Regions from separate parts of the Micromonospora sp. WMMD975 genome, predicted to be linked through region 3. Evidence: riboswitches for the same ligand, from Rfam matches in the RefSeq annotation. Region 3 holds a riboswitch; each other region holds the start of a gene.
What was found. Region 3 has a riboswitch for cobalamin ahead of metE (5-methyltetrahydropteroyltriglutamate--homocysteine S-methyltransferase). Riboswitches for the same ligand answer to the same signal wherever they lie in the genome.
Positions count from the first base shown of each region.

Region 1 (4,011 bases), 2.1 Mb from region 3:
GCTTCGCCCGGGTCTGGACCGGCGTGCACTACCCCGGGGACATCCTCGCCGGCGCACTCATCGCCGCCGGAGCGGTCGCCACCATCGGCGTCGTCGGCCGCGCCTACGACCGCCGTACCGGCCGCCGCCTCGGCACCACCGCCTGAGCACCACCCCCCGCCCCTCGTTCCGGAGGTCATGCCATGTCCACGCCTCAGGCGACACTCGCCGTGGGCCCCAGCCTGATCGACCCGGAATGGCTGATCTCCACCTTCGGGCTGATCGGGATCCTCGCGATCGTCTTCGCCGAGTCCGGGCTGCTCATCGGATTGTTCCTCCCCGGCGACTCGCTGCTGTTCACCGCCGGACTCCTCGTCGCCGACGGCCGCTACCTGCACCAACCGCTCTGGCTCGTCTGCCTGCTCGCCGCCGTCGCGGCCGTCATCGGCGACCAGGCCGGCTACCTGTTCGGCAAGCGCGTCGGCCCGAGCCTGTTCCGTCGCCCCAACTCCCGCCTGTTCAAGCAGGAGAACGTGCGCCGGGCCGACGCCTTCTTCGCCCGCTACGGCGCCCGCTCGATCGTGCTGGCCCGCTTCGTGCCGATCGTGCGGACCTTCACCCCCGTCATCGCCGGGGTGAGCCGGATGCACTACCGCGCCTTCGTCACCTACAACGTCCTCGGCGGGGTCCTGTGGGGAACCGGCGTGACCGTGCTCGGCTACTTCCTCGGGCAGATCAGCTTCGTCGCATCGCACATCGAGCTCATCCTCATCGCCATCGTGCTCATCTCCGTCCTGCCCATCGGCATCCAACTCCTGCGGTCCCGCCATCGGTCGGCAACCGCCTCCGTCGACGCGACGGCCGCTCCGGACGCATCCGGCGCCGACTGAACGACGCACCGCGGTCGCCGCCGGCACCTCCGGCCGGCGAACAACCGGTGGGGGTCAGGCGACGGCCCGGGCGCAGACCATCGGGTGCAGCAGCCGGGACAGTTCGGTGACGCCGGCGACGGGCCGCTCGAAGCCGAGCCGGATCCGCCGGGTCGCGCCGGGCCGGCCGTACGCGACGAGCAGCCCGTACCTGTCGATGCGGACCACCCGGGGCGATTCGTCGCCGGACAGCTTCAGCCGCTGGCGCAGGTGGCCGGCGACCTGCTCGGCGTGGTGGTCGGCGAGGTCGGCCAGGAACTCCGCCTCGACCGCGTGCAGCGGGTCGGGCTCGGCTTCCGCGTACGCCGCCGGGTCGATCCGGCGGACACCGCCGGCGTGTTCCCATCGGACCTCGGCCACCTCGAACCGGTACAGGCGGAACCGGCGGCCCACGTCGAGCAGGTCCCCGGTCGGCTGGGTGGCGGCGAAGTCCACGGCGGCCCGGCGCGCCTCGTCCCCGTCCAGCCGCTTCGCCCAGCCGGAGATCCAGGCCCGGCCGAGGGAGGGAGCGCCGGCGGCGGGCGGCAGGTCGAGCACGTCGAGGACGGTGGCGACGTCGGCACCCCCGTCCGGCGGCGACAGCGCCGCGGCGAGATCACTGACGATCGGCACCAGCAGCAGCACCCGGCCGTCCGGGTCGGTGGCGTGCCGGACCTGGTGCGGCCCGGCGTGTCGGGCCAGGTGGACAAGGGCGGGCAGCCAGCCCGCGACGAGGGTACGCACGATTTCCGCCGGGCTGGGGCGCATGGTCCCGACCTCCTCAAGAAAGGTTAGCCTTACCTAACTGACAGGCTAGACCATCGGACCGGAGTCGTCGACGTCAACCACCCCGAGCAGGGACGATTGACATGGGTAATCCGGTGCGGACAGACTGTGGCCACAACTGAACACACCGCGCGTCCGTGCGGGGGAAGTCCGGTCGAAGTCCGGCGCTGGCCCGCAACGGTAGGCCGTCGAGGTGACAGACACCCGGCGGTGAGCCCGAATACCCGGCGTACGCGCGCATCCGCTCCCCACCCGTCGTGGCCCACGGGTCGGAGTCCCGGTCGACCCCGCGCACCGCCGGGCGACCGGGTTTCTGACGACCGCCGGGCCGGAAAGGCGCTACCGATGGTCGTTCGCCTGAGCCGGCAATCCCCCCTCGCCCTGTTCCGCGGCACACTTGCCGCCCTCGCCCTCCGCCCGTCCACCGTCCGGGCCCGGCTCGCCGGTCTGCTGACCGCCGCGCTGGCCGCCGTCGCCCTGATCGCCGTCGAGCCCGCGCCGCAGGCCGCGCACGCGGCGGCCTGCACCGGCACCTCCGGCGTCACAGTCGTCGTCGACTACGCCGCCCTCGGCGGCGGCGTCCAGGTGGGCTGTGCGCTCGGCGACCCGGCCACCGGGCTGGCCGCGTTGCAGGGCGCCGGGTTCACCGTCACCGGCACCCAACGCTGGGGGCTGGCGTTCGTCTGCCGCATCAACGGCAAGCCGACCGCCGCGACGGACCCGTGCGTCAACACCCCGCCGGCCACCGCGTACTGGTCGTACTGGCATGCGTCGCCCGGCGGCGCCTGGTCCTACAGCTCCTCCGGGGCAGCCGGCTACAACCCCGCCCCGGGCAGCGTCGAGGGCTGGGCGTTCGGTTCCGGCGCGGCGCCCGGCATCACCGCTCCCTGATCCACACCGGCGCGGTGACCGGCAGCGCACCGGGTGCCGGTCACCGCCCCGGCGTCGGAAGGCGGCCGGGCGCTCGTCCCGGGTGCTCTCCGGAGTTCTCCCCGACCGCTCTGCGAAAGGCGTCCCTCATGCCCATGTCCCGGCCCCGGCGACTCGGCACCGGCCTCGCCGCCACCGTCGCGGCGGCACTCGCCGCGCTCACCACGCCCATGACCGTGCTGGCCGCTCCCGCCGCAGCCGACGCCGCCGCCGCGCGGGACGCCGCGACCTGGCTCGGTGGCGAGTTCACCGACGGGATTCTGCCCGGACCGTTCGGCGGCCCGGACTGGGGCCTGACCATCGACGGGGTCGTCGCGTTGTCCGCCACCGGCGTCGACACGTCGACCCGCCAGGCCGCCACGGCGCAGGTCGCGGCGCACGTGCGCGCCTACAACAGCTACGACGAGTGGGGCATCGAGGGCTTCACCGACGGCGGAGCCACCGCGAAGCTGCTCTACGCCGCCTCCGCCGCCGGCGCCGACCCCACCGACTTCGGCGGGTACGACCTGCGGGCCGAGACCCTGTCGCTGGTCTCCCCGACGGGCACCGGTGACCAGCGGGGCCGGATCACCAGCCGGGTCACCGCCGACAGCGGCCCGGACGCCAGCAACACCTTCGACCAGTCCTTCGCCGTGCTGGGCCTGGCCCGCAGCGGTGACGTCCCGCAGGACACCGTCGACTTCCTCGTCCGGCAGCAGTGCGCGGCGGGGGGCTTCCGGCTCTACCCGGACACCGCGGACGGGCCGTCACCGTCCTGCGACGAACAACCCGGCGCCACCCTCGACGTCGACTCCACCGCGATGGCCGTGCAGGCGCTGCTGACCGCCGCCGACGACGGCGCCACCGGGGCGGCCGGCGCGGCGCGCAGGGGCGCCGACTGGCTGGTGGCCCAGCAGCACGCCGACGGCTCCTTCGGCGGGTCGGGGCCGACGACCGGCGCGAACTCCAACAGCACCGGACTGGCCGGGCAGGCTCTGGCCGCCGCCGGACGCGACACCGAGGCCGCCCGCGCCGCCGACGCGCTGACCGCGTTGCAGCTCACCGACGCGAACGGCGGAAAGGCAGCCGCCGACGCGGGTGCCGTCGCCTACCACACCGAGGGTTTCACGACAGCCGTCGCGGCCGGGATCGCGGACATCGACCGGGACCAGTGGCGCCGGGCCACCGCCCAGGCCCTGCTCGGGCTCGCGCAGGTGCCGCTGGGTCGGATCGGCCTCGACCTGCCGCCGTCGCCCGACCCCACCCCGTCCGGTACGGCCTCGCCCACCGCCTCCCCCACCGGATCACCGACGCCGACCACGAGCGCCACCGCCAACCCGACCCCGACCTCGACCGGCACCGTCGACCCGCCCCCCGGCGACACCGCGAGCCCGCCGGCGGCGACCCCGTCGGCCACCACGCCACCCGC
Region 1 covers NZ_CP120739.1:5,493,528-5,497,538, forward strand. Annotated here, with positions in the region: gene O7613_RS24430 (phosphatase PAP2 family protein) at 1-146, shown strand, start outside; gene O7613_RS24435 (VTT domain-containing protein) at 183-869, shown strand; gene O7613_RS24440 (DUF2470 domain-containing protein) at 924-1,655, opposite strand; cobalamin riboswitch at 1,782-1,920, shown strand; gene O7613_RS24445 (hypothetical protein) at 2,019-2,564, shown strand; gene O7613_RS24450 (cell wall anchor protein) at 2,699-4,011, shown strand, end outside.
Region 1: it holds a riboswitch for cobalamin, as region 3 does, so the genes downstream of both, O7613_RS24445 (hypothetical protein) here and metE (5-methyltetrahydropteroyltriglutamate--homocysteine S-methyltransferase) in region 3, are expected to answer to the same signal.

Region 2 (4,011 bases), 680 kb from region 3:
CCCGGCCTGCCAGGCGTACCGGTACATCGAGGAGAGCTTGCCGATCGTCGGCGCGCTCAGGAACAGGTTCAGCGACTGCGACTGGTCGACGAACGGCGCCCGCGCGGCGGCCAGGTCGATGAGCGCCCGCTGCGGCAGCTCCCACGCGGTGCGGAACAGCTCCCGCACCTCGGCGGGCAACTCGTCGATGCCCTGCACCGAGCCCTCCGCCCGCTTGATCCGGTCCCGGATCTCCGGCGTCCAGAGCCCGCGTGCCTTCAGCTCCCGCACCAGATACGTGTTGACCTGGAGGAACTCGCCGGACATGGTCTCGCGTTTGAACAGGTTGGACACCTGCGGCTCGATGCACTCGTAGCAGCCGGCGATCGAGGCGATGGTGGCGGTCGGCGCGATCGCCACCAGCAGCGAGTTGCGCAGCCCGTGCGCGGCGATCCGCTCGCGCAGCGCCGTCCAGCGGGCGGTCCGCGCCGGCTCCGCGCCCCACAGGTCCGGGTGCAGGTCGCCCTTCGCGGCCCGGGTCCGGTCGTACGCCGGGTGCGGGCCGAACCGCTCGGCCAGCCCGGCGGACGTCTCCAACGCGGTCAGGAAGATCTCCTCCTGCACCCGGGTGGACAGCTCCCGCGCCCGCGCCGAGTCGAACGGCAGGCGCAGCGTGAAGAACGCGTCCTGAAGACCCATCAGCCCCAGCCCGACCGGCCGCCAGCGCGGGTTCGACGCCGCCGCCTGCGCGGCCGGGTAGTAGTTGATGTCGATCACCCGGTCGAGGAAGACCACCGCCGTGCGCACCGTGGCCCGCAGCTTCTCCCAGTCGACGCCGTCGGCGGTGACGTGCGCGCCGAGGTTGACCGAGCCGAGGTTGCACACCGCCGTCTCGGCGTCGTCGTTGACCTCCAGGATCTCGGTGCACAGGTTGGACAGGTGGATCACGTTCCCCGGCTCGCCGGTCTGGTTGGACAGCCGGTTCGCCGCGTCCTTGAACGTCATCCAGCCGTTGCCGGTCTGCGCCAGGGTGCGCATCATCCGCCCGTACAGGTCCCGGGCCTTCACCGTGCGGACCGCCTTCTTCTCCGCCGCCCGGTACGCGGCGTCGAACGCCTCCCCGTACAGGTCGGGCAGCTCCGGGGCGTCGGACGGGTCGATCAGCGACCAGTCTTCGTCGGCCTCGACCCGGCGCATGAACTCGTCCGGGATCCAGTTGGCCAGGTTGAGGTTGTGCGTCCGCCGGGACTCCTCGCCGGTGTTGTCCCGCAGCTCCAGGAACTCCTCCACGTCCGGGTGCCACGGTTCCAGGTAGACGCAGGCCGCGCCCTTGCGCCGGCCGCCCTGGTTGACCGCCGCGACCCCGGCGTCGAGCGTCTTCAGGAACGGCACGATGCCGTTGGAGCGCCCGTTGGTGCCCCGGATCAACGCGCCCCGGCCGCGTATCCGCGACCAGGAGATGCCGATGCCGCCGGAGAACTTCGACAGCTTCGCCACCTGGTGGTAGCGCTCGTAGATCGAGTCCAGCTCGTCGCGCGGCGAGTCGACCAGGAAGCACGACGACATCTGGGTGTGCCGGGTGCCGGAGTTGAACAGCGTGGGGGAGCTGGGCAGGTAGGCCAGCGCGGACATCAGCCGGTAGAAGCCGACCGCCTCGGCCGGCGTGTGCGACAGCCCGCACGCCACCCGCAGCAGCCAGTACTGCGGTGTCTCCACCACCAGCCGCGACTCCGGGTGCCGCAGCAGGTAGCGGTCCGCCACCGTGCGCAGTCCGAAGTATTCGAAGCGCAGGTCACCGGCGGGGTCCACGGCGTCGTCCAGCTCGCCGGCGTGGCGGGCCACGAACGCGGCGGTGTCGTCACCGACCAGCCCGAGGGCGTGCCCGTACGCGATCGACTGGCTGAAGGTCGCCACCTGCTGCCCGCGGACCTCCTCGTGCACGTACGCGGCAAGCAGCCGGGCCGCCAGTTTCGAGTACTGTGGCTCCTCGCCGATCAGCTCCGCCGCGGTCTGGATCGACAACCGGTCCAGCTCGGCGGTGCTCGCCCCGTCGTACAGCCCGCTTATCGTCTTGGTGGCGACCCGCAACGGGTCCACCTGGTCCAGGTCGGCGACCCAGCGTTCGACCGCCCGGACGATCCGGTTGACGTCGACCGGCTCGGTGTCGCCGTCCCGCTTGCGGACCCGCATCGCCGACCGGCGCTGCTCCGGGGGGCTCTCCCGCACGACCGTCATGACCTCTCCTCGCTGTCACTGGCGATGGCCTCGGACGGCGGGAGAACGCCAACGGGCGCGGCACGACGGCCGGCCCGGCTGCTGGCGTCGGTCGTCCCGCGCGACCTTCGACCGCCGCGCGCGGTGGCGCGCGGCGCGCTGGCAGGTCTTCGGACTCGCGGGCCGGACCGGGTTCGGTCGCCTACTGGCCGTCGCTTCCCAGGCCGGTGGCCCAGTGCTGATGACGGCGGTCGTTCCCACTTACCGCTGCGGGGCAGTCCCGGACTCGCACCGGGTTCCCTCTTGCCTCGACCACCCCCGAAGGCGCGGCCGAACCAGCTGCGGCACCACCATATATGGCGATGAAGGCCCGCACGCAACACCACATGTCGCCCCCCGGCGTGTCAACCCGAAGGAAGGGGCCCCGCTTAACGCATTCGGTAGAGGCGGGGCCCCCGCTTAACACCCCGGCGCGCGCGTCAGCTGCCGGCCGGGGCGGGCGAGACCGGGACCGCCGGGCGGCGGCGACGTTGGCGCAACCCGACCACGGCGTCGATGATGAGGAAGCCGAGCAGCGGGCCACCGAACCACGGCAGCGCCCAGCCGAGCGCCACCACGACCGGCACGCCGACAAGCAGCGTCCACCAGCGCAGCCCGCGTACCGCCCCGCGGGCCGGCGGCGCGCCGAGCGGCGCGCGGCGGTCGGCGCGGGTGGGTCGGCGCTGCCACCACATCCGGTAGCCCCAGACGACGACGCAGAGCAGGCCGAGCGCGAGCGCGGCGAGCAGGATCTGGTTCACCGGCCCGAACAGCCGGCCCATGTGCGCCTGGATGCCGAGCTTGCTGAGCTTCGCCAGCACCGGCCAGTCGGCGAAGTCACTGCGCGCGGTCACCGTCCCGGTGGCCGGGTCGACCGCGACCCGGTCGTACCCGACCGGCCACCTGTCGTCGGTCTGGGCGACCGTCCACGCGGCACCGGCCTCGCCGGGCGGGGTGATCGCGACCGGGCCGGACAGGCCGGCGGCGCGGGCGCCGCCGAGCACCCGGTCGTACGTCGCCGGGTCCGTCGCCGTCGCGGTGGCCGCGCCGCCGTGCTGGTGCTCGCCGCCGCCGGTGGCCGGCGGCGCGCCGGCGAGCGCGGTGGAGATCTCCGGGGTACGGGCCCGCAGCGCGTCCAGCCCGGCGCCGAAGTTCGCCCCGGCGTAGCGGGACCAGGTCAGGCCGGTGGCGGAGAGGAAAAGCAGGCCGACGGCGAGCCACACACCGGTGGTGGCGTGCCAGCCCCGGGTCCGGCGCACGCCCCGGGCGGCGGACAGGTCGGGCACGAGCAGGTGCCGGGCCCGGGACCGGCCCGCCGCGCGCCGGCGCCACCACAGCACCACACCGCCGAGCGCCAGCACCCACAGCCAGCTCGCCGCGATCTCCGAGTAGTGCCGCCCGACCGCGCCCAGGTGCAGGTTGCGGTGCAGGTCGTCGAGCCAGGTCGTGGCCGGCGTCGAACCGAACCAGGTGGTCAACCGGCCGGACACCCGAGCGGTGTACGGGTCGACGTAGACGGTGTGCTGCCGGTCGCCGAGGTCGTCCCGGGCGAAGACCACGCGGGTGGTCCGGTCGCCGTCGCCGGGCTGCACCTCGGTGAGCGTGCCGTCGGGGTGCGCGGCGCGGGCGGCGGCGATCTGCTCGGCGAGCGGCCGGGGCTGCCCGCCGACGGTCGAGACGGTGAGCTTGTCGCCGTAGAGCGCGTCGTCGAGCTGCGGGGTGAGCGTGTAGGCCAGCCCGGTGAGCGCGGCGACCAGCAGGAACGGCGCGACCAGGACG
Region 2 covers NZ_CP120739.1:2,765,322-2,769,332, reverse strand. Annotated here, with positions in the region: gene O7613_RS12020 (ribonucleoside-diphosphate reductase subunit alpha) at 1-2,214, opposite strand, end outside; cobalamin riboswitch at 2,337-2,548, opposite strand; gene O7613_RS12015 (PepSY domain-containing protein) at 2,673-4,011, opposite strand, start outside.
Region 2: it holds a riboswitch for cobalamin, as region 3 does, so the genes downstream of both, O7613_RS12020 (ribonucleoside-diphosphate reductase subunit alpha) here and metE (5-methyltetrahydropteroyltriglutamate--homocysteine S-methyltransferase) in region 3, are expected to answer to the same signal.

Region 3 (4,011 bases):
GGCGTCGATGGCGGCGATGACCTCCCCGAACTCGGAGTAGCACAAATGGGTGTGGATCTGGGTGTCGTCGGCGACGCCGCTGATGGCCAGCCGGAACGCACCGACCGCCCAGTCCAGGTAGGTCTGCTGGTGGGCGCGGCGTAGCGGCAGGGTTTCCCGCAGTGCGGGTTCGTCGACCTGGATGACGCGGATGCCGGCGGTCTCCAGGTCGCGGCACTCGTCGCGCAGGGCGAGGGCGACCTGGTCGGCGGTGTCGGCGAGCGGCTGGTCGTCGCGGACGAAGGACCAGGCGAGGATGGTGACCGGTCCGGTGAGCATGCCCTTGACCGGTTTGCTGGTCAGGGACTGGGCGTAGGTGGACCAGGCGACGGTCATCGGCGCCGGGCGGGCGACGTCGCCGTGGATGATGGGTGGACGCACGCAGCGGGTGCCGTAGGACTGCACCCAGCCGTGGTCGGTGGCGGCGAACCCGTCGAGCTGCTCGGCGAAGTACTGGACCATGTCGTTGCGTTCCGGCTCGCCGTGCACGAGGACGTCCAGGCCCAGGTTCTCCTGCAGTTGGATGACGTGGGCGACCTCGGCGCGCATCCGCGCGGTGTAGCCGGCGTCGTCGAGGGTGCCGGCCCGGCGGGCGGCGCGGGCCGCGCGCAGCTCGGGGGTCTGGGGGAACGAGCCGATCGTGGTGGTGGGCAGCGCGGGCAGGCCGAGGCGGCGCTGCTGGCGGGCGGCCCGGTCGGAGTAGTCGCCGCGCCGCCGGTGCTCGGGGCGTAGCGCGGCGAGGCGTCCGCGGATATCGTCGCGCCGCCAGGACGCCGGTGTGGCCGGCGGTGGTGCCGGCACGGCGGTGGTGCCGTCGCGCAATGCGCGCCCGAGCAGGACGACCTCGTCGAGCTTCTGCCGGGCGAACGCGAGCCGTTCGGACAGCCGAGGGTCCAGGCGGGTCTCCGCGCTCAGGTCGACCGGGACGTGCAGCAGGGAGCAGGATGTGGACACCGCGACGTGGTCGGCCAACGCGGCGACGGTGGCTCCGGCGGCGACGGCGGCCCGCAGATCGGTACGCCAGATGTTGCGGCCGTCGACGAGGCCGGCGACGATCGTCTTCCCGCCGAGCGGGCCGGCGCCGGCCAGCCGTTCGAGGTTCCCCGGACCGGCGACGAGGTCGACCCCGATCGCGTCGACCGGGGTGTCGAGCAACGCCGGGAGGGCGTCGGCGAGGTCACCGAAGTAGGTGGTGACGAAGATCCGCGGCCGGTTCGGCAGGTCGCCGAGGCGCCGGTAGGCGCGGTGCAGGCCGTCGATTTCGGCCGGGGTGCGGTCGGCGACGTAGGCGGGCTCGTCGAGTTGCACCCACGGCACACCCGCCCCGGCGAGCGCGGTGAGGATGCCGGCGTAGGTGTCGACCAGGTCGTCGAGGCGGGCGAACGGGTCGGCGCCCTTGGCCAGCAGCAGGAACGTGGCCGGACCGATCAGCACCGGGCGGGTGGTGATGCCGAGCGCGCGGGCCTCGGCGTACTCGCTCAGGGCCTTGGCCGGTCGGGCGGTGAAGGAGGTGTCGGGGTCGATCTCCGGCACCAGGTAGTGGTAGTTGGTGTCGAACCACTTGGTCAGCTCCAGCGCCGGTTCGGTGTCGACGCCGCGGGCCATCGCGAAGTAGGTGTCGAGTTCGTCGAGACCGAGGCGGGCGAACCGGTGGGGGATCGCGCCGAGGGCGACGGCGGTGTCGAGCATCTGGTCGTAGTAGGAGAAGGTGTTCGACGGGATCGCGTCCAGGCGGGCGTCGCGCAGCGTCCGCCACACCTGCGCCCGCAGTTCGGCGGCGGTCTCGTGCAGGCCGGTGGCGTCGAGCGTGCCGGCCCAGTAGGCCTCGACCGCCTTCTTCAGCTCGCGGCGCGCGCCGATGCGCGGGTAGCCGAGCACGGTGCTCTGGCCGAATGAGGTTGTCACGGGTGGTCCTTCCCTCGAGGTGCCTGGCGACCTCTCGGGAGGGAGAAGCGGATACGACGGGCGTACCGGCTTTCCGCCCTGGCCCTCCCGAGAGGCCGCCGACGGCGCGCACCGGACGGCGCGCGCGGCGCTGGCAGGTCTTCGGACTCGCGGGCATGACACGAGGTCGCCTACTGGCCGTCGCTTCCCGGACCTCTTCGGTCCAGTGCTTCGTTGACGGCGGTCGTTCCCACTCACCGCTGCGGGGCAGTCCCGGTCTCGCACCGGGTTCCCTCTTACGACGCCCACCCGCCGAAGCGGGAAGGCGAACCAGCACCGCGCACGATCGTACGACGACGGAGCGACGGGTGAGCGGTCGTGTCCGAGTCGCGGGACACCTCGACGGCGCCGATCAGGACGCGACGAGACCGGCGTCACCCGCCCCGACCTGCCACACGGGCCACGTTCGGACGACTGGCTACGATGGCGGCAGCGCTGGTTCATCCGGTCGGCGACGGCCGGATGTCGTAAGAGGGAACCCGGTGGAAGTCCGGGACTGCCCCGCAGCGGTGAGTGGGAACGACCGCCGTCATCAGCACTGGGCCACCGGCCTGGGAAGCGACGGCCAGTAGGCGACCGAACCCGGTCCGGCCCGCGAGTCCGAAGACCTGCCCGCGTCGCGCGCACCACCGGTGCGCGCTGCCGTCGACCTCGCGGGTGGGTCGGGCGGGTGTCACGCCGTACGCGATCCGTCGGCGTGCCCTCGACGCGCGCCCTCCGGTCGGCGGTCCACCGCATCGAGGACGGACCCGCACAGTGCCCGACACCATCACGCTCGCCGGACGACCACCGTCGGCGTCGAACCTGACCCTGTCGCAGATCATGGACCAGCACCACACCAACCTGATGGGTACGGTGCACGGCGGCCGGATCCTCAACCTGATCGACTCGGTCGCCGGGGTCGTCGCCGCCCGCCACTCCGACGGCCCGGCGGTCACCGCCGCCATCGACGAGACCGCGTTCCTGCGCGCGGTCCGGGTGGGCGACGTGGTCCACGTCGACGCCCGGATCACCTGGGCCGGCCGCAGCTCGATGGAGGTGGCGGTGAAGGTCAGCGCGGACCGCTGGGACCGGGCGGTGCCGCCGGTCGACGTGGCGACGGCGCATCTGGTGATGGTGGCCGTGGACGATCACGGCGACCCCCGTCCGGTACCGCCGCTGTTGCCGGAGACCGATGGGGACCGGCGGCGCTACCGGGAGGCGCGGATCCGGCGGGAGCATCGGCTGTCGCTGCGGCGGGCGCTGCTCGACGGCGCCGGGGAGGGCTGAGCGATGCTCGGACTGTCCGTGGCGACCCTCGCCGGCTACCTCGCCGCGATCGTCGTCCTCATGGTCACCCCCGGTCCGGACATGATGTTCGTGCTGGCCAACGCCACCCGCTACGGCGCCCGGTCGGGCGTCGTCGCCGCGCTGGGCGTCGCCGCGGGGGAGGCCGTGCACGTGGCGGCGGTGGTCGGGGGACTGGCCACCGTGATCAGCGCGTCGCCGACGTTGTTCACGGCGATCCGATGGGCCGGCGCCGCGTACCTGATCGTGTTGGGTGTCCGGGCCGCGCGCCACCGCGATCCGATGGCCGTCACCGGTCCGGACCGTGGCGCGTCGCCCGGTCGGGCCTTCCTGCGGGGTCTGGTGACGAACCTGCTCAACCCCAAGATGATCCTGTTCAGCGTGGCGTTCCTGCCCCAGTTCGTCGATCCGGGCGCCGGCAACGCCACGGCGCAGCTCGTCCTGCTCGGCGCCCTGTTCGTCACCGTGCAACTCGCCGTGGACGTCACCCTCGGCGCGGGCGCCGGCCGGCTCGCCCGCCGGTTGGCCGACCAGCGGTGGTCGCGGCAGATCAACCGGCTCTGTGCGGTCGCGTTCATCGCTCTCGGTGTCCGCCTCGCGTTGAGCTGACACGCCGCCGCCGGACAGGGCGGCGTGCAGTCCGGCCACCTGGGCGTCGTTCTCACCCTTGCAAGACGGCGTCGGGAATCGTGGCGCGGGTCAGGACGGCGTTGGGGTCGGCGCCGAGAGTCAGCGCTGACG
Region 3 covers NZ_CP120739.1:3,442,933-3,446,943, reverse strand. Annotated here, with positions in the region: gene metE (5-methyltetrahydropteroyltriglutamate--homocysteine S-methyltransferase) at 1-1,944, opposite strand, end outside; cobalamin riboswitch at 2,059-2,273, opposite strand; cobalamin riboswitch at 2,403-2,614, shown strand; gene O7613_RS14770 (acyl-CoA thioesterase) at 2,740-3,252, shown strand; gene O7613_RS14765 (LysE family translocator) at 3,256-3,879, shown strand; gene tsaD (tRNA (adenosine(37)-N6)-threonylcarbamoyltransferase complex transferase subunit TsaD) at 3,932-4,011, opposite strand, start outside.